DNA from 2 places in the Vagococcus entomophilus genome. Region 1 is predicted to be linked to the other one. Evidence: a T-box and tRNA genes for the amino acid it is inferred to sense, from the RefSeq annotation. Region 1 holds a T-box; the other holds one or more tRNA genes.

Evidence for each region. A T-box is a leader RNA that pairs with one kind of tRNA and senses whether it is charged. The one in region 1 lies ahead of leuS (leucine--tRNA ligase), so its partner is inferred to be a tRNA-Leu.
Region 2: it has a tRNA-Leu gene. The T-box ahead of leuS (leucine--tRNA ligase) is inferred to sense a tRNA for this amino acid. The anticodon was not compared.

What each region holds. Positions count from the first base shown of each region.
Region 1 is NZ_NGJZ01000002.1:119,827-130,597, reverse strand. It holds gene leuS (leucine--tRNA ligase) at 1-1,480, opposite strand, end outside; T-box leader at 1,541-1,740, opposite strand; gene CBF30_RS06615 (L-type lectin-domain containing protein) at 1,825-3,858, opposite strand; gene CBF30_RS06610 (DUF916 domain-containing protein) at 4,041-5,021, opposite strand; gene CBF30_RS06605 (hypothetical protein) at 5,039-5,509, opposite strand; gene CBF30_RS06600 (WxL domain-containing protein) at 5,552-6,043, opposite strand; gene CBF30_RS06595 (LPXTG cell wall anchor domain-containing protein) at 6,036-6,281, opposite strand; gene CBF30_RS06590 (bacterial Ig-like domain-containing protein) at 6,281-7,612, opposite strand; gene CBF30_RS12075 (LysM peptidoglycan-binding domain-containing protein) at 7,812-9,794, opposite strand; gene CBF30_RS06580 (phosphatase PAP2 family protein) at 10,142-10,771, shown strand, end outside.
Region 2 is NZ_NGJZ01000001.1:1,111,497-1,122,267, reverse strand. It holds gene CBF30_RS05315 (LacI family DNA-binding transcriptional regulator) at 42-1,067, shown strand; gene CBF30_RS11815 (glycine zipper domain-containing protein) at 1,042-1,182, shown strand; gene CBF30_RS05310 (PTS transporter subunit EIIC) at 1,307-2,743, shown strand; gene CBF30_RS05305 (glycoside hydrolase family 32 protein) at 2,777-4,231, shown strand; gene CBF30_RS05300 (hypothetical protein) at 4,269-4,529, opposite strand; gene CBF30_RS05295 (helix-turn-helix domain-containing protein) at 5,022-5,471, opposite strand; gene CBF30_RS05290 (hypothetical protein) at 5,770-6,009, opposite strand; tRNA gene CBF30_RS05285 (tRNA-Leu) at 6,136-6,219, opposite strand; gene CBF30_RS05280 (alpha/beta hydrolase fold domain-containing protein) at 6,994-7,962, shown strand; gene CBF30_RS05275 (MmcQ/YjbR family DNA-binding protein) at 7,940-8,335, opposite strand; gene CBF30_RS05270 (hypothetical protein) at 8,409-8,597, opposite strand; gene CBF30_RS05265 (DUF975 family protein) at 8,704-9,387, opposite strand; gene CBF30_RS05260 (deoxynucleoside kinase) at 9,587-10,219, shown strand.

The sequences.
Region 1 (10,771 bases):
CCCATTGTGGCATAGTATTGGTCTCACGTTTGCCTTTTTTACCCGTCACAGGATCGACGACATTTACCCAATCCGTAATGTTTGCCAATGGAGATTCTCCCGTACCACTTGGCTTGATGTCATCTGTGACTGGTAAAACAAGAGGTAACTCCTCTTCTTTAAGCGCCGTCGTAGTTCCATCTTCCCAGTGAATAATGGGAATCGGCTCTCCCCAATATCTTTGGCGAGAAAACAACCAATCACGTAGGCGGTAACTTGTTTCCTTTTGCCCAACCCCTTTACCTTCTAGCCATTCTACTACTTTTTCGATTGCTTCTTCTTTATTTAAACCATCAAGAAATCCAGAGTGAATATGTTTTCCATCACCCGTATACGCTTCTTTTGTCACATCCCCACCTTCAATGACAGGAATGATTTCAATACCAAATGCTTGAGCAAATTCATAGTCGCGTTCGTCATGAGCTGGAACAGCCATAATCGCACCCGTCCCGTAAGTAGCCAGCACATAATCAGAGATCCAAATTGGAACTTTCGCCCCATTTACTGGATTAATCGCATATGCGCCCGTGAAGACCCCGGTTTTCTCTTTCGCCAAATCGGTACGAGCAAGCTCTGATTTTTTACCTGCTTCTTCAATGTAGGCTGCAACAGCTGCTTTTTGCTCGGGTGTTGTAATTTTTTGAACTAGTGCAAGCTCCGGCGCTAATACTGTATATGTTGCACCAAACAAAGTATCTGGGCGTGTCGTAAAGACTTCAAAAGAGTCTGCTGTATTTTCGACTGCAAATGTTACCTTTGCCCCGACCGATTTTCCAATCCAATGACGTTGCATCTCTTTGATACTATCCGGCCAATCTACTGTATCCAAATCCTCTAACAAACGATCTGCATACGCTGTGATCTTCAACATCCACTGTTTCATCGGAACACGGTGGACAGGATGCCCCCCACGCTCAGATTTCCCATCAATTACCTCTTCATTGGCTAAAACTGTGCCCAATGCTGGACACCAGTTGACCGGAACCTCTGCCTCATAAGCTAGGCCTTTTTCATATAATTTTGTGAAAATCCACTGCGTCCATTTGTAATACTCTGGATCTGTCGTGTTGATTTCTCGATTCCAGTCGTAACTAAAACCTAGTGAATTAATTTGACGCTTAAAGGTTTCAATATTCTTTTTAGTGAACTCAGCTGGATCATTTCCTGTATCTAGTGCGTATTGCTCTGCAGGAAGACCAAAAGCATCCCACCCCATCGGATGCAAGACATTGTACCCTTGGCTGCGTTTCATACGTGCAAGTGCGTCTGTTGCTGTATAGCCCTCTGGATGACCTACATGCAAGCCTTGACCTGAGGGATAAGGAAACATATCTAACGCATAAAAGTTTTCTTTCTCTGGGTTATTGGTTGTATTAAAACTATTGGTTCGAGCCCAATAGTGTTGCCATTTTTTTTCAATTTCTTTGTGTTGGTAGCTCATGCTTTTCCCTCCAAAATTTTGATAAAATAAAAAGCCTATAAAAGCGAACTAATTTCACTTTTATAGGACGAACAGTCAGACGTGGTACCACCTAAATTTCACACTGACAATGCAGTGCCTCTACATGATAACGGATGTACTTCCGATCTAAAATAGATATCAGCTCAAAGGTAAGTTCAAAAGGGCTCTTGTGTGTTTCCACTAGCCACACACTCTCTAAAAAGAACGGACTCCTTACTACTCCTCATCCTCGCATCTTCCCCTTTATACTACCAAATATACTATTAAAACGCAATATTTTATTGTTTTGGTGTCACGATGCTCCTATTTTCCAAATGGTTGGGCTATCTTGGAGTATTCCAGCCTTCTATTGGTTGCCATACTATTTTGTAATCCCAACTATAAGGAAAAACGTAAGGACTTCCTCCCAAGTCTGGTTGAATGTAAATATTAATCCAATAATCCTGTTGATTTTCACTTAAATCAAGAGTTGGCACACCAGGTTTTAGCTCACTCATATTATCTGCTTGGTCTTTTCTTGAGGCAACCGTATAGCCAACATTTTTATAATTTTGTGGAACAATTGTTTGTAGCGTAAACGTCTTATTTAGTACAATAGTTGTTGGCATGTACCGATACTCCTGATCATCAAACGTTGAATCTAAAAAGAAATTTCTTGTCTGTATAACTTCATGGGGCAGTTCCTTATTTTTCAGCTGAAGCTTCATGATAGCTAAATTTGGAACCACTAATTCACTAAGCGAGTTTAAAACCCGCTGTCGGATGAATAGGCTGCGTTTTTTGGGGGCATAGGTGTATTTAATCGTCGTATCTTTTTCTAGTTCCTCAATCTTAGGCCTTACACCACTGTGTTCCGACCCATCATTGATTTGATAATATATGCACTCATATATCAGCTCATCAAGAATAATCTCTTTCGCCTCTCCTTGATACTTCGCTCCGCCTTCTTTTTCTTGTATGCTTTCAGGTTGAATGTCTTTGATAATCGTATTGGGATACCCTGTTTTGGTTTGATACTTTTCTGTTATCGTATACATTGTTTGTAAATGGACACTGACTGCTTCAGACGTACTTCTAATTCCTGAAACGGATTGAATTTCAAACGTATTTTTTATCTCTTTCTTATGCTGCGGAATTGCTTTGGTTTTTACTCGATATCGAATAATAACTTTATCTCCTTCTCTAACATCTTCAGTGATGTAACGAAAATCCCCCTCATTCCAACATGTATCTGGCACCTTTTTTTCTGTGATATTACCTGTTGTCTTTTGAAATAAGACAGTTGTACTTCCTCTTTCGTAGCTCATAGCCTCGTTGTCAATTTTATCTAAGAAACTTAAATTCTCTTTCGTTGGCCAGTCGGCTGCTGAATTGTCATAACTTAACTCGTACTCGACTAATTGATCCTGTCGAGCAGAAGTCATCTCTTCAAAAAATTCTTCATTTTTTGAAATATTCCGCACCCTTTTTTCTAGTTTGCCAGCTTCTATTTGTGGCATATCCTTCATCGCAAAATTGTACTCCCCATATAAAGCACCCGATGAAGCCGTAAATCCCCAGTTGACGAGCTTGCTACCAAACTCTTCTTGCACGTTGATTAAGTTAGACTTGATTGTGCCTATATTCGTTAGTGTTCCATTTGAATTTCTTCTTTGTAATGAAACGTTTAATCTTCCTGTAATCCCTTTGTCTGTTGTCTCCCAACTAATTCGAAACAATTTCCAATCAGTATCATCTATACTTAAATTTTGTAAAGGCGTCCCGTATTTATTGTGCGCCCGTTGCGTCAGCATCGTTGCATAACTTCCAGGTTTCATAATTGCTACATGTGTTCCTCTTACATCCCGATCATAATCCGAATTATAATAGGGATCAATTTCTACTGTTAACGCATTTTTGATATAAGTATTCCGGCTGCCAGACCCGCCGTAAACCGAGATTCCCTGCCCAACTGCTCCTATAACTTGAGACAAATCTCTAGCATCATTATGAAGAGTGAACGTAACACCATCTGCTAAAGACCGACTACTGCCTCTGCTCATCCACATGTACATCGCCGTATCAAAACTTTTAGCTAAGTCAATTTTTCTTTTCCCCCACATAGCACCTACTTTTGATGTGCTAGCTGGTATTGGAACCACGATATTCTTCCTCATTTCGTGAACTCTTGCATCTCCAATTATTTCAAAATAGTTACTCAAATCGACCTCTGCAATATCGTCTGGGTAATAACTGGCTCGCGTATTAGGACTTGGTAACTCATCACTTAGCGTGTCTGCATACATAACATGACTATTTGCTCCTACTATAAAGCATAAGAATAAAAAACTACACAAAACTATTACCTGTTTCCTCATTTTTACACCCCTTTTTCAAACAATTCATTAGACTCATTATACAACCATTATTTGAAAAGTCAATTTTAAGCAGATGGATACCGAGTATGAATAACAAAAACTATTTGTACTTAAAGTACAGAGTAAAGTAAACAAACATAGGGCTAAAGAATCAAAATTGATTCTTTAGCCCTATCTAACAATTATTTTTTCTTTTTTATTTTCAATAAAATGAAACCAATTACAAACAAAACAAAAAACAACAGAAGTCCCATTATTACTGGAAAACCAGCTATCTTTTTACTTTTCGAAGACTGTTTTAATTGTTTAGCTTGATCATTTGATAGCACAATAGTCTTACTTTTTTTCCACACTTGCTTATCATGCTTCAATGCTATTTCCACATGATATTTGCCTGACTTATAAGCAGATTTTAAGTGTATAGGGTATGAAAAAGTAGTCTCAGGTGTAATATCTACCGTACTTTCTTGCTCATCCACTACTTTTTCTTTCTCGTTTTTTATCTTGACTTTAACAGAAACATTTTTTAAAAAGTTCGTCTCCACATTTGTTAGTTTCATGGCTAAAGCATAATGATTGACTGTTTCTTTTTCAAAAGAGATTGTCCCAAATTTAATTTTTGCGTCTGGACGTTGCTCAATATTCCCTCGAATCACTAGTGGAATATTATAGGCAATGACGTTGGTTACTCCTTGGGAAGAATTCTGTTGTTTTTTTTCTGAAATATGAATTCCTCCCATTAGAATCCCATTGAAATCTGCTTGTGGGAAAGTAAACTCCGTATATATATCCTGACTTGTATGGGCCAAAACTTTTACAACAGGAGGAAATCGGACCATTTCTGTTATTCGATGTCCTTTGGTCTCTTCTTTTTGTGTACTGGAATAATCGATAATCCCATTTTTATTGGTTTGCGCTTTATTTGTTGTCAGCGTATATTCTCGATCTTCATCTGAATTATTAGTAATTCGCACACCCACTTTTTCCGTCTTTCCCGGAGACCACTTGATGTCATAGAAACTAGTTACATTAGTAGTTTGATTTTCTGAAAAAATTGGACTCACTGAATAGTTGTCTGATTTTGTTTCTCCATGAGCAAGCAGTGGGACTGCAAACAACATAATTGTACCAAGCAATAAAGAACACCATTTTTTTTTATTCATTATTTTGACCATCTTCTTTATTCACCAATTTGTTCTGTGCGACCTTTTGTCAACGTCCATTCAATTGTACTTGTAAACTTTTTAACACTAGTTACTCCTTCATAGGATAAAGCAGCCTTAACTTTATCTTTATTTTCTCCTACTTTATTCGAAGTTGGTTTTACAACTACGGCTGCATCAGTAGAAAGTACCGTATCGCCTAATTTAACAGTTCTAGTTTCATCTTTATCTGTAAGTTTTGCGCTAATAGAATAACCATCCGTTGTTCCACTATAGTCTGTCACAGTATAACCAATATCCTGTGAACCAAAATCAACAATATCGGCTAAAGCTTTCTTACCAAAATCTATATTTTTATCCACATCAAGTGTTACATCTCCAGCAGTCACCTCTGCACTAATCGCAGTATTTCCATTTAAAGTATCATCAGCTAACGCCTGTTTTCCTCCTACTAATCCTACTAACACAATACCTAGTAACCCGCTCATCAATACATATTTATTTTTCATCTTTTTTCCTCTTCTTTCTCTTTATTCACTAATATTTTTACTTGAAACTGGTTGCAAATTCCATTCTAAGTTTGCTACATAAGTTCCTGCTGTAGCATTTTTTGAAATACTTACTTGAGCATCCAAACTAATTTTTTCTTTCATGCTTTTTTCAGTTTGATTGACTACTACCTGAGCATTATTGGTAATTTCTTGGTGGGCAACTTTTAGCACATAGTTATCCTTATATGTATTAAAATTTGAAGACTTCAGTGTAATTTGCCACCCTGCATCAATTCCACGATTATCAATAATAGAAGACGTTAATGCTCCCACTTTTTTAGTCTGATTTTCGCCAGTTAACTTAATGTTAAAAGAAAGGTCATTAGGCTGTGTCATGGAAAAATCTCCTGACACAATTTCACCGCTTATGACTGAGGTATTGCCCTTGTCCTCTGCAAACACTTTACCTCCACCTAAGCTACATAGTATCCCCAAAGCGATTGTACCGCCCAAAATAAAGCGTTTATTCACATTTATTCCTCCTATTCATTACTTGATAGCCTAAGACTGCTGTACCACTTACCACAAGAATAAAACCACCAGCAATCATTCTTTGATTGGCTTTTTCTCCTGTTTGAGGCAACTTTTCTGCTTTCACCAGAACTCCGGTCACCTTTGAATGTACCTCAGCAGCATGTGCTATCCCGGTTGGAATACCTACTATACAAAAGAACATGAATATGAAAATAACAATTTTATACTTTTTCATCATTCTTTCACCTCATTCGCATTTGGAGAGAGTGTCCATTCAATCTCTGCTGAATCTTTTCTTAACTCATTTGCCTTACTGTAATCGATATAGATTCCTGTTTTGGTATTCCATTCCTGATTAACAGTTGTTTCACCGATTGCTGTACTTGTTGCAATAGTAGCATTTTGATTAAGAAGTTGGTTTCCATTATAAATATAGTTACTAAAATCTTTGGTTTCTTTTTGAATCTTTGCAGTAAGAGACCAACCATTTTTCAAAGAACTTGTTACAACGATATCTTGTCCTTTTTCCCAAGTCAGAGGATCCATATTTGCCCCCAAACGAACGCTCCCAAACCCTACCGATTCAGGAACAGTCAGGCTCAAAGCCGGTTCAACTGTAACAGTTCGTGTTTGAGTGAGTCCACCATAACTATAAGTAACATCGTATGTGCCACTTTTTGAAGTGTCCACATCTCCAGATACTTTAATGTCTTTATATGCTAACTGCTTTCCATCTTGATCAGTTGCACTAATGAAATACTGAGATGCATCCCAGGTATCTCCCACATGGATAGTCGGATTTTCTTCTTTAATCTTTAAAGTCGTCCGATCTGTCGCCAAATACTTGCTCAGATCCACCGTGACATCTGCTGTTGTGTAATAATATCCTGAAAATTCACTATAGCGTCCCCCACCTGCATTACCATTTAAATATTCCGCCACCGTAGCATTAATCACGCTCTTTACATCTTTAAAAGCAAACTTTGTGTTTAGTGTTGCCGTTTCTGTCGGTTGTGTATCTTCAACCAGACGCGTTACTTTAAAAGTTACACCTGATGCATCTGCTATGAGTTCAAGCTTGGCTGTGTTATCCTCATTATTTGCCGTAACATTGTTCGTTAACCCACCACCACTCGTATAAAGAGCGTACTCATCAGCTTTTTCTACCACAACCTTAGGGTCACTAGAACCAGGCGGTAATAACAACATGTGGTCATCATCACCATTAGTAAATGCAGGAGAAATGGTATTATTTACTGACATCATTTTTGTCATATTGGCATCTTTAGCTTGTGGTAAATAAAGTTTTCCTTCTTTAGGATCTGAAGCAAATGCATTTGTCCATAGTCCTGGTATTCCTCGTCCAGGAGAAACCCCTGGTGAACTATTTGTTTTCATCCAATCTTTCAATACACTTAACTCCGAATAGTTATCTAATAACTTTAAACTCTCTGCTGTCAAAATGGGTGCTTCATTAGTAGCTGTTTCAGTAGCCTGTACTCGCAAGGCTCCTAAAACTAGTATCGTACTACATAAAAAAAAGCAGTAAGTAATCTTTTTTTTCAACTTTTTCCCTCCCAAAACAATTTATGCATACTTTAAAAAAATAACATAATTTAATGATTTTGTATATGTTTTGTTCTTTTTATGTACAAAAATTTAATAAATATCGCGTTAAATTAGATAACGGTTAAAAAAAAACTCATTTAAAACATAAAAAGTAGTTAAGATCATATTTATCCTAACTACTTTTTTATTCACATATCTATTTTACGCGCAATGTTTGACCGACAACAATTAAATCCGTACTCATACTATTCAATGATTTCAATTGTTGTAATGATATATTATGCTTTTTGGCAATATTATATAAGGTATCTCCACTTGCCACTTTATACGTATCTGAATTGGTGGCAGGTGCTGTTGTAGGAGTTGTACTGCCTTTTGCCACAATCAATTCTTGTCCAACAAATATGTTGTCATTTGTTAGGTTATTCCATGATTTTAAATCCGATAATGAGATTTTATTATCTTTAGCAATGCGGTAAAGTGTATCATTGCTCACTACTTTGTACTTTTTATCAGTTGTTGTACTGGTAGCATTCGTTTTTGTAGGTGTTGCTGTGTTGGTATTAGTGGTATTCGTAGGAGTAGTCTGACTTGCTTGCGCAACACTCGCTCCTTTTAATGACAATTTTTGTCCGACATAAATGGTATCACTTGTTAAGTTATTCCAGCTCTTAATGTTCGCAACACTTACCCCTTTATTTGACGCAATGCGGTAGAGTGTATCACCCGATGCCACTGTATAGGTTGAAGTATCCGTTGCTCCACTATTGCTTGTATTATTATTTGTTCCATTATTCGTAGGAGTAGAGCTATTATTATTTTGGTTAGCGGATGCAGCTCCTTTGATAGCTAGTTTTTGTCCAACATAGATCGTATCACTCGTCAAGCTATTCCAACTCTTAATATTCGCAACACTCACACCATTTTTTGATGCAATTCTGTACAACGTGTCACCTGATACCACTGTATAGGTTGAGGTACTTGTCCCCCCATTAGAAGAATTGCCACCATTCGTATTATTACTGCTGTTATTGCTGTTATTATTGTTACTACTGCTTCCTTTAATACTTAACTTTTGTCCAACGTAGATCGTATCACTCGTCAAGTTATTCCAACTCTTAATGTTCGCAACACTCACACCATTTTTAAGTGCAATTCTGTACAACGTATCACCCGATACCACCGTATAAGTTGAAGCATTCGTACTGTTGTTGTTAGACTCACCATTATTATTGTTGCTATTACTGTTATTACTGTTGTTATTGTTGTTGTTACTGCTTCCTTTGATGCTTAGCTTTTGTCCAATATAAATAGTATCACTCGTCAAGCTATTCCAACTCTTAATATCTGCAACACTCACACCATTTTTAAGTGCAATTCTGTACAACGTATCACCTGATACCACTGTATAAGTTGAGGTGTTCGTATTACTATTATCAGAATTCCCACCATTTGTGTTATCAGAGCCGTTGCCATTATCACTATCATTATTACTACTGTTATTATTTCCACTAGCAGGAGTATCGTACTGCGTTAAGTTATATGCTTCAATCAAGCTGTTCAACTTACCCGCATAACCCGGATCTGTCGCATATCGTCCTGTCAGCCATGCTGTTGCATCTCTATAAGATTTGGTATTGCTTTTCCAAGCACCAGAATAATAATAAACACCACTTTGAAAGGAAGTATTGCGAATAACATTCGCATTATCTTGAAAAGACTCTCTATAAGAGGGGTACTTTCTAAACTGTGCATTTACTGTTGTCCATTGTCCATTTAAGAATTCACTTGTCGACATCGTCACAGAATTCCCTTGGTAAGAACCTTTAATCCCAAATAAATTATAGTTTGGTGCTGATCCTAAGGCACTCTGCCCCCAGCCACTTTCTAAAATTGATTGTGCAATCATAACAGATGCATATAAGTCATTTGCATCCGCAACACTACGCGCATGCTCAGCTGCTTGAGCTAGAAAACTACTTGGAGAAAGTAATTGGCCGCTCGAAAACGTTGTTGTATTAGCCGTTGCTGCTTCTGCGGTTGTAATAAATGACGGTGCTGCAAATGAAGACACCGCTAAAGCTGTACTAAAAAAAGAAATGCCCTTCACCATTGAAGGCATCGCACTTTGTTTCGATTGATCCTTATTTAATTCTTTTCTGCTCATAGCTGTTTTCATGTAATGTTACCCACCTTTTCACAAACTTGTTCAAACTAACTATTATTATTATACAATTTTTTAAGAAAAGTTTAAACTCTTATAGAGTGATTTCAATATAATTGTAATTTTATCGTAATAAACACTTGTTCTAGCACTGAAAATCCTTGGTATTAAAGCATATAATAGAAATCTGATTGTAGAGTATTTTGGGACCATTCTGTAACATTCCAAGAGATCTCCTTGAATAAAAAAGGGTATTTAAAAAAACAGCTGTTTTTTATATGGATTGCTTGTTTAGTTTGTTCACCTCTTTAATCAAAAAATGTTATACTATACTCATTGATTAAATTTTGAGGAGAGCCTTTATGAAAAAAAAAAATAGAGATTATTATGTATTTTCTGCTGTTTTTCTCAGCTGTTTCGTTTTATTTGCTTTGTTGTTGCATTTCAAACATCCAATCCTGAATGTTCTTGATGAATCCCTAACTAACTTGATTCGTATGGATATGTCCCCCCCAGTCACTAGCTTCTTCAAAGGGATTACCAAAATGGGGAACACCGCCACACTAGCAGTGATCATTCTCTTATTTGGATGTTGGCTAGCAATTAAAAAAGATTGGACTGCCATAGTTTGGTTCTTTTTTAATACTGCTATTATTGGTGGGTGCTTAAACTTAGCGTTAAAATATCTTTTCAACCGTCCTAGACCTTCTTTAACCCACTTAGTCTATGCTGCGCATTCTAGTTTTCCAAGCGGACATTCTATGGGGAGTATGCTAACCTATGGAACGCTCTTTCTTCTTTTACCATTATTTATACGACAAAAACTACCTTGTAGACTGATTCAACTCATGCTTGCTGGTTTAGTGATTTTCATTGGTATCAGTAGAGTCTATGTAGGGGTACACTACCCTAGTGATGTTCTAGCAGGATTTTCTTTAGGATTATCAGGTCTTTTTGCCACCTATCCAACGTTCTTATATTTTAGAAAAAAG
Region 2 (10,771 bases), on a different contig from region 1:
TCGAAAATGAAGGATTTAGAGGATACAAGTGAGGAAAATAAATGGCTAATATGAATGATGTTGCGAAAATTGCAGGTGTATCACGTGGGACGGTGTCTAATTATATAAATGGGGTTAAAATAAAAAAAGAGTCACAAAAAAAAGTAGAGCAGGCAATTCAGGAGTTGGATTATGTTCCAAATCAAGCAGCTCGCGCCCTTAAAACACAAAAAAGTAATTACGTTGTGTTTATTTTGCCGACGATTTGGACGCCTTTTTTTTCAGAATTAACCTATTATTTGCAACTAGAACTAAACAAATGTGGACTAAAGATGTTGCTGTGCAACTCACAAGATGATTACATTCAAGAATTAGAGTATATCAGAATGGCACAAGAACAGAAAGTGACAGGGATTATTACGATTTCATATAGTGATATTACTCCGTATCTGACAGCCAATTTGCCAATTGTTTCAATAGAACGCTATTTTGATGATACAGTTCCTTTTATTACCAGTGACAACTTTGGTGGTGGTCAGCTGGCTGCTCAAAAACTACAAGAGTTGGGAAGTCAAAGACTTTTGATGGTTGTCAGAAAAATTAGCCATAATTTAGGGTTACAAGAGAGACAAAATGGCTTTATTAGCTATTGCCAAAAAGCGCACATGCCATTTGATGTATACTTGGATGAGGGAAACTCTGCTGGTTTTAGAGCGCGTGTCTTTCGATTTTTTGAAAACAACTACCAAGCAAATATTCCCTATGATGGGATCTTTGCTGCGACGGATCGATATGCAGATTATTGTTACGATGCACTGGTACAAAAAACACAGTGGCACCTGCCCGAAGATATCCAGCTAATAGGCTTTGATGGATCTAAAAGTTACCAAAATGAAGCATTGAAAATTTCGACGATTCGTCAGCCTGTCGCTCAAATTGCTGAGTTGAGTGTAGCCGAACTCATAAAATTAGGTTCAGATCGGAAGAAGTCTAAAAAAACAAAATATATTTTACCGATAACATTTTTAGCAGCACAAACAACTAGAGAAAAGAGAAAAAAAAATGAAGAAAAAAAAAGGAGACAATAAAGGCCTTGCTTTGGGCCTTTGTTTCGGTTTGATTTTTGGTCTTACGATGCATAACTTAGCTTTAGGAATTGGAGTGGGGCTTTGTTTTGGGTTAGCATTTGATGAAAAAAAATAAAAGTTCTATTTTGGAATGAAAATTTTTGTTAAAAAAACAAAGAAAACGTTTGCAATTTTGGAACGTTCCATATATAATCAAATTATAAATTGGAACGTTCCAAAAAATGGAAAGAGGGAATCAAATGGACTATCAAAATATTGCAAAAGAAGTATTGTTAGCTGTTGGTGGAAAAGAAAATATACAAAGTGCAGCGCATTGTGTCACGAGGTTGCGTTTAGTTTTGAAAGATAATAGCAAGTATGATAAAGAAACTTTAGAAAATATCGAAGGATCAAAAGGTGTATTTTTTAATAGTGGTCAATTACAAGTGATTTTTGGAACGGGTGTTGTAGACCAAGTTTATGCAGCTTTTGTGAAACAAGCTGGGATTGAGTCAAGCTCCGTTGCAGATGTGAAAAGTGCAGCGCAAAAAAATCAAGGAAAAGTCCAAGAATTTTTTAAAGCATTTTCAGATATTTTTGTTGCCTTAATTCCTGGTATTGTAGGTTGTGCGATGATTTTAGGCTTGCGTTCACTATTTATAACAGAAGGAATTTTTGGTCTAACTGGAAGTATGGCGGATAATTATCGCTGGGCTGCTGATTTGGCAAGCTTCTTTAATATAATTGCTACCGGACTAAATTTTCTACCAGTTTTTGTTGCTTACTCCGCTACGAAACGGTTTGGAGGCAATCCAGTATTAGGGATTATATTAGGTCTAATTTTGGTGCATCCAGATTTGGGTAACCGTTTTGAATTTATGCAAGGAACATTAGATTCTGTGAAATATTGGGATTTTTTCGGATTTAACATTCCTCAAGTTGCCTTTCAAGGAGGGATTTTTCCAGCTATTTTAACGTCATTATTTATGGCGAAATTTGAATTATTTTTAACGAAGAAGGTTCCACAAATCTTGACATTCATACTCGTTCCAACGATTACCATCATCGTTTCTGCTCTTGCGTTGTTCCTAGTCTTTGGACCATTAGGAGATATTGTTGCGGCTGGAATTGGTGCATGTGCTGATTTCTTATACAATAAAGCAGGAGTCTTTGGAGCATTTGCATTTGCAGGCTTGTTACAACCATTGGTGATTACGGGAACACATCATATGATTGGAAGTATAGAAGCACAATTGATTTCCAGTACAGGTTTTAATTATATTCAGCCTTTGTGGGCCGTTTCAATTATTGCACAAGGTGGTGCCGCTATGGGGATGTTCTTTTTGGCAAAGAAAAAATCAAAACGTAGAGAAGTAGCACTTTCAAGTTTTGTTCCAACCTTAGTTGGAGTATCAGAACCCGCAATTTTTGCAGTTAACTTAAAAGACTCAATTATTCCATTTATTTTAGGAGCAATTGGAGCAGGGTTTGGAGGCGTCTATATGAAATTGTTTGATGTAAAAGCACTTGGGTTTGGTTTAACAGGAATTCCTGGGATAACGATTGTCAATCCACCACAAGTTATTCATTATGTTATTGGTTGCTTATTATCCTTTGTGTTACCGATTGTATTTATTTTGATTTATCACAAGGTGAAAGGTATCGCTGGTGCTGAACTGAAAAACGCAGCGTTATAAGGAATAAAATAGAGATAAGTTGAGAGGGATTGTATGAAATTTTTAGAGATAGACAAGTATCATTACGTAACGGCAAAGGATCAGGGATATTTGCGCGAGTTAGCCAAATTTGTAAGTAAAAGTGAATTTTTACCTAAATTCCATATTTATCCCAAATCTGGATTGATGAACGATCCAAATGGATTGAGTTATTATAATGGAGCCTATCATGTGTTTTATCAGTGGTTTCCATTTGATGCAACTCATGGAATGAAGCATTGGGGCCATATGAAATCTCAAGATTTGTTGCACTGGCAAGATTGCGGACTAGCCTTGATTCCAGATCAGGAATATGAAAAAAATGGCTGCTATTCTGGTGGGGCAATTGAAAAAGATGGCTTGTTGTACCTTTTTTATACTGCAAATTACAAAACCAGTGCAGGAAAAATTCCTAAACAAGCACTGGCCATCATGAATCAAGCGGGTCAAATCGAAAAGTATGCACAAAATCCAATCTTGGACGGGGCGCCAAAAGGATATAGCGGGGAGTTAAGAGATCCTTTCGTCTTTGAAAGAGACGGGGCATACTACATGTTATTAGGTGGAAGTGCGGATGAAACGGGGACAGCAAAGAGTTTTGGTCAAAGGGGGGCACTGCTCTTATACCAAAGTAGTAATTTGATCGACTGGGCATACAAGGGCGAGGTGGAGTTGCCGATTGAAACAGGCTACATGTTAGAATGTCCTAGCCTAATTGAGGTAGACGGAAAAGAAGTACTCTTTTTATCTCCAATGGGCTATCAGCCACAAAAAAACCGTTACCAAAATCGGTTTGCCTCGATTTATTTGCTTGGAAAATTGGATGTTTTAAATCTGAGGTTTGATGTCGAACAATGTGATGAATTAGATGCGGGCTTTGACTATTATGCACCACAAGCTTTTTATGCAAAAGACAATGTTCCTTTGAGCTTTGCTTGGTTTGGTTGCGGGGAACCGTTGTATGAAAGTGACAAGGAAAAGTGGAAGCATGGCTTAACGATGCCACACGAACTATCGCTTCGCTCAGAACGGTTGCATCGTTTTCCTTCAAAAGAAATCCTTGCAGCATTTTCAATGCTAGAGTGCAATCAAAAATTAGTGGCACCAAAAATGAGCTTTTATCATTTTTCAACGGAGGTCAGTCGTGAACAAAAAAACGCAACAATTGTATTTGGAAATCCTGGGAATACATGGCAGTTAGACATTGATACAGAAAGTGGCGAGGTTATACTGGATCGAAGTAATTTGGCGACACCGATTGATGTAGAATATGGAGAAGACCGAAGAACGATACTAACCGCCAAAACAGCAATAATACAAGTGGACGTTTTTGTGGATAATAGTTTCATTGAAATCTTTCTCAATCAGGGAGAAAAAGTGTTTAGCTTTAGAAGTTTTAATCTAGCGAAGGATCACATGATAGTAAGTGAAAGTGTAACTAATTGTAAAATTGGTTACTACAATCGTTAAAAAGCATCGGAAACGGTGCTTTTTTTTTACAAGCAGATTAGTTTTCTAAAGGTAAATGGTCAATCGTTTTACTCATTTTTTGGATAAGTTGAATGTAGTCTTGATAAAATAAGTGAAATAAATAAGCACCTGCTTTGGTAGGATTTGTCATGTTTTCTGAATCGCGGTCAAAAATAGGATACGTGGCATCTTCAACAAACGCAAGTGCCTCTGCCCATGCTTCTAATTGAATAAACTGTTTGCTGATTTCTTCATACTCTGAAACTGGAAACCGATAATATTGTGTATTTTCTATCATTTTTTTCTCCTTACAGTTAATTTTTAGACAACCTAGTGTTAACTGGTTAACATAAGTATAAGACTTTTGGGTACAATTAACAACTAAAAAAAGGTCTTAAAATGAAAGTTAACAAATCGAAGACAAGGACCGAGAAGAAGAGTGAATTTTAGCTTGAACAGCTGGTTGAATCAAAAATTAAAATCGTTAGTGGGGGGATTCTATTTCCGGTAAGAAAGAGAAAAGTAATGAAAGAAAATAAGGGAATTGGCTTTAGTATAAAAAAAGTTGCAGCAATTTTTGCAGCAACTCCGATTTCCTTAATGAGAATTAATCAGTACAGCTAGGAGATATGGAAGTTGTAATAAGAAAGGACACTGTTAGTAACAAAACAGTTATTCAGTATTTCAAGAATGAAAAGCTAATTCAAGAGGCTACAACTGAAAAGGATATGCAGAAAGTCATTGATTATTACAGTGGTTTAAAAGAGTAAAAAAAAGACAGAAAGAGTAATTATCTTTGCTGTCTTTCTCTGTTTTCTTCTGTGATTAACTTGATATTTTGTTTCAGTAGTCTATTGAGTTCAGAAGGCATTGTTCCTTCCTGTTTCCATTCAGCAGACTGCTTTATAAACTTAGTTTTTTCTTCACTAGGAAGCCTAACTTCAAGTATTTCTGAAATATCTGAAACCCTAAGTGCAATCATCATAGCGAATAGGTGACTGAGGTTTATTGTAGGTCTGAACTTATTATTACAGTATTTACTGATATCCCCTTTACGAATCCCTGTTAATTCTGCCAATGTAGATTGTGTGAACTCTCTACCGTCAGTAGTTCTACGTCTTTCAGCAATAAGCTGATTTACCTTAAACCTAAGTTCCATTGAGTCTGCAGAGAGGACTGTGTTTTTTATTGCACTGTTTGTCTTATCACTAAAACTGTCCTCAGTGAATTTGATTGTCATTTCTATTTCCTCCAATTAATGTTTGTTCACTTATTATAGCAATATACTGAAACCTCGAGAAGAAAACGTGCGTTCTTGTTCGATCAAAAGTGTTATTGTAATGACACGCAATAAACCATTATATCTTGTATCATTTCAGTCAAGGTAGCTGAAAATCACCATTGTTCTAAAGGTGTGCCAGAAAAGGGATAGAATAAAAAGAGAATGCTGTGTAGAAAATAGTATCCCTCTGTTAGAGCTAGAGCGTAGATATGATGAAAATGATGTGGCAGAACAATTACGCTTATTTTAACTGGAACTAACAGTCATTCTCAGATAGCTTAACAAGATTTTGCTCAATTTCAAGTGCAGTCAAGTCTCTTGCTATTGAACTGAATGTGCTTTTATAGTGACTGACTGTCCTATCACTCACACCTAACAGCCGTCTACTATCAATAAAATCATGAATTGCTTCATCTTTATCTACAGTCTTCACACCTGATAAAATTGTCAACTCTTCTTTGCTTAGCTGAGAGGCTCTTCTCATTCTTTTTGTCATAGTATACACTCCATTTCATACAAAATTGAAGGGACTTACTACTTAATAAAATAACAAAAAAGCCTTGGATTTGCTGGCATTCCACCAGCTTATTCCATCAGCTTCTTACTATGATTTAATTCATTATGCGGCCGAGAAGACTCGAACTTCCACGGGACTTACTCCCACCAGCCCCTCAAGCTGGCGCGTCTGCCATTCCGCCACGACCGCAATAAGCGTAACAAGATTAGTATAAAAGGTGAAAGGCTAGCTGTCAATAGTTTTGTGCGTATAGTTAGTCATTCATTGTGTGAATAGCTAAACACTATAGAAAGTTTTTCTTAGGTAAAGGAAATTATTTCTGGCTTCCTCATTTTTGGTTAAAACAGTGTGTAGATAAAATGCGCAATGGCTAAAATCAACATTTCGTAGCAAACATCTTTTGAGAGTGTTAGGAGTTTTGTGTGGAGTGTAGAAAACATATGCATTCATCCTTTCTGCTTTTAGCATAAAGAAAGAATAGCGTAAAAAACTGAATTGAAGCTTAAAACAACAGCACAAAGAAAGAATGATGATCGAGTACTGCAAAAATTAAAATTTTGTATAGTTAAACAAAAAAGCAAGTAAAAAAACGAAGATCATTTGTCTCAAAGGGATAGATACTATAAAATTAAAAATGAATATAGTAACAAGCAGCAAGTCAAATGAAATGAATTTGAGGAAGCAAAGACTATTTCTTCACATTTTACATGGTACACTAGCTAAAAATTCAAAGTTAGCTTTTCACCTGTCTAACATTTCGGTGGCATTGAAACAGATACCCAAGTAATAAAAAAGCTAAGTGGGTCTGTTTATCTATTTTGACAGGTTAGGTATTGCTTTTCTTACCATGAATAGAGCTGGTACGGAATCCATTAGTGATTGAGAGCAGCGCAATGGCTAGTAGTAGACTTCATCTGTCTGTTTGATTACAATAAAATTAATGAGGAAAGAAGGAAAGAATCTATGAAGAAAAAAATGGTTTGGTTAGGAGCTTCTGTCCTAGCGGTTGCAGCAGGAATCAAGCATCAGGCTAAAAAGAAAAAGCAAAGTGTAAGTAGTCTAATGATCGAACAAACCTTAAAACAGATCCCGATTTTTCCAGATGTACGAAAACCAAAAGAATATCAAAAACTTTTGGAAAAAAGTGAAGCGGGCTATACATTGCCAGACTATGTGCGTAGTATGTACAATGCGTGTGAATCAAAAGAACTAAAAAATACAATTGTCATTAAGCCAAAAAATAAAGTAAGCCAACGAACTATTTTTTATCTCCACGGGGGTGCGTATTGGTTTCAACCCATGGTTGCACATTTTCGAATGCTGTCTAAATTAGCTGAAAGTTTAGAAGCACAAATTATCATGCCTATTTATCCCAAAGCACCGTCCTATCATGCAGAGGATGTCCACAAAATGGTGGCACAAACCTATGATGAGATGTTAGAAAAAGTAGCTGTTGATCCTGCACATTTGACGTTTATGGGAGATTCTGCCGGTGGGGGACTGGCACTGAGTTTCTTGCAAGTATTAAAAGAGACTAAAAAACCCATGCCCCAAAGAGCCATACTCTTGTCACCATGGTTAGATGTAACCGGAATGAACCCACAAATTCGCTCTTTACAAAAGAAAGATCCTATGCTACCAAATGATCGCCTAAGCTACTGTGGCCAGGTCTACGCAGGAGCATTATCCACTTATTCACCATTAGTCAGTCCTTTGTTTGGTGAGTTAAGTGATCTGCCCCCGATAGATGTGTTTGTGGGAACGCATGACATTTTATATGCAGATGCAAAAGCATTAGAGGAGCAAGCAAAAGAAGAACAGTTGCCGATTCGGATATGGTCTTACCGGCACATGAATCACGTTTTTGTGACTTATCCGATACCAGAAGCAAAAGAGGCGCTAACCATTATTAAAAATCTGATTCTTTCATAGAATTTGTAAGGGAGAGTTGGTCTTTTTTGCTTAATTTTTGATAAACTAGTGAGTAAGATGCTAAAATCATTTTTTCTAGCTCAGCAGTTGATAGTTGCGAAGTTCCAAGCTTAATCGAATTCCAATGCACCTTATTGGTATGGTAACCTGGTGTAACGTCAGTGTATTGTTCGCGAAGAATCTCGTTTTTTTCAGGTAAGCCTTTGAGGGTCAAGAGTGCATGTTCATCAGGAATCACACTCATGATTCCAAACTGCTTACCCAGCAAATCAAAGTAATAAACATTCCAATCTTTTCGCAAGTAGACTTTGGCGCCGGTCAAGCGTTGTCCAAACGCAATCAAGTCAAGACTTCTTTGTCGATAATCTGTCATCAGATCCACTCCTTTTTTGTCGATAAGTGAAAAGCTAAAACGAGTGTACACCACTTCGTTTTAGCTTTTTTGATTACGCATTGTTTTTTTCGTTGTCTTCGTCTAAGTGTTTTTTTATATCTCGGTACAAAGAGTCATAGAGTTCCAAATCAAGCTCAATAGTTTTATTACTTCCCATAATTTGAGAAATCTTTTCTTGATATTGAATTGAGAAGATGCTAACGGCTAAGTCATGCGCACGTTGATCATTCGATAGTGTCATATTCTTCACCCCCGTTACGAAGAGTATAGCATGAAATAAAAAAAACACAAAAAAAAGAGTCAGGTTTTCTGACTCTTTTTGTTATGTATTTTCTGATATGGGCAGACTAATCAGGTAAAATAGACTCTCCATCAGTCGTTCGTTCCGCAATAATTTGGTCAAAGAATAACACTTGTGCGGTTTGAGCATAAGGAAGAACATAAAAACCAGCAATTCCCCAAGTAACTGCTGCTAATAAATTCCAAAAATAAAAAGACATAGAAAAAATGAAGAATTCCATCTTGTACCCATTCATTAACTTACGACTCAAAGTAAGTGCTTGTGTTCCATTTAACTCTGGGTTTTTCTTAAGTAAATAATTTGTCATTGCGTAAGAATGTGCCTTGACAATTCCAGGAACCACTAGTAAAAGTGACCAAAAGATGGTATATAGGGCCATTTTAAGATTGGCAATGAAGACACGACTGAAATTTTCTGAACAAACTTCTGAAAGATTTTGTTTCCAGTTCAATTCTTCACCACTAACTGTTTTGACAGCAGCAAATGTATAATAGGCTTGAATGAATAATGAAACAAAAATAAGGACAAGAAGAATTATGAACATAAGTGGTGCAGAACCACCTGTCACATAACTGCCAAAATACGTATAGTGAATTTGGGGCAAGCTTTTAAAATATAAAACAAATAAAACAAATAAAACAACAAATACAGGAATTAAAATCAAAGACCAAGCTCCGTATTTACGATGAAGCAATTTTTCTGCCTCTTTTTTTAACTCTTTTCTCAACATTTTTCAATCTACTCCTTTTTTCTTTTCCGCTTATCTTTTTTGTGAGACCACTTCACAAGAAAGAAGCTTAGTGGTAAAATCAGTGTTAGAAAAAAAACGACTTTTGAAAAAAGTCTGCTTTTGTAATCAAACACATATATAGTATAACATATTTTTTTTTATACATATGAAAAACTAAAAAAAGGAAAAGGTGCTGTTCATGATTGTACTTGCTGGAATGATTGGTGCAGGGAAGACTACATTTACAAATTTTTTAGAAAAAGAATTGAAAACGGTTGCGTATTATGAAAGTGTCGAGGATAATCGAATTTTAGAGAAATTCTACGAGGATCCTCAACGCTGGGCATTTACGTTGCAAGTCTATTTCTTAAACACACGTTTTAAAAGTATCAAAAAAGCTTTAAAAACAAAGCATGGTTTGTTAGATCGTTCCATCTATGAAGATGCCTTATTTACAAAAATTAATGTTGAAAATGGAAATATGAGTGAAGTTGAGTGGGATACCTACTCCTTACTTTTTGATAATTTGCTGGAAGAGCTTGATTCCATCCCCAAGAAAGCCCCAGATCTACTAATCTACCTATCAGGCTCCTTTGAGTTACATTTGCAAAGGATTCGCCAAAGAGGGCGGGAGTACGAACAGTATGACGGGCGACCAGAACTTCTGGCTTATTATCAATTGCTACATACTCGCTATGAAGAGTGGTTTAAAACGTATGACAAAAGTCCAACACTCGTTATTCCGATTGATCAAGTGGATTTAGCACGCAAGACAGACCGAGAGTGGGTACTAAAAGAGGTCCAACAAAAAATCCAACAGTTATCAGATTAAATAAAAACACGAGCGATAAGCTCGTGTTTTTTCATTGTTTTAGATTAAGGTATAATTTGTTAGCAAATCATAGTAAATTTACATTACAATATATTTAGATAAAAACAATGTTAAAATTAACATTGTTTTCAAGTAATGTCAACGTTTATTTATATTTTGCAAAACAAATTGTTTTTTTTTATAAGTTATGATATTATAAATTTATCCATTACTATGATAAGCTAATATAAATGAGATGGAGCGGTTTTATTTATACAAACTGGAAGAAGCAATTAAGAAAAATATAAAGATAGGAGAGGAAAATTATGGGAAAATGGATCACCAAATGGGTAGTAGGAATAATTTATAAAATTCTAGGGACTCTATTTAAAAGTACCCAAAATGTAAACCAGATTTTGAATTTTGAATACAATTCAATTAATGTAATTATTTTGGAGTTATCTAAATAAGTGAGAAATTATTTCTCACTTATTTCATTCAAAAAAACTTCTATATGTGTTTGATTATGTGTGGGTTTCCTTTGTATATGATTTGTTTTGGGGCCAACATCCT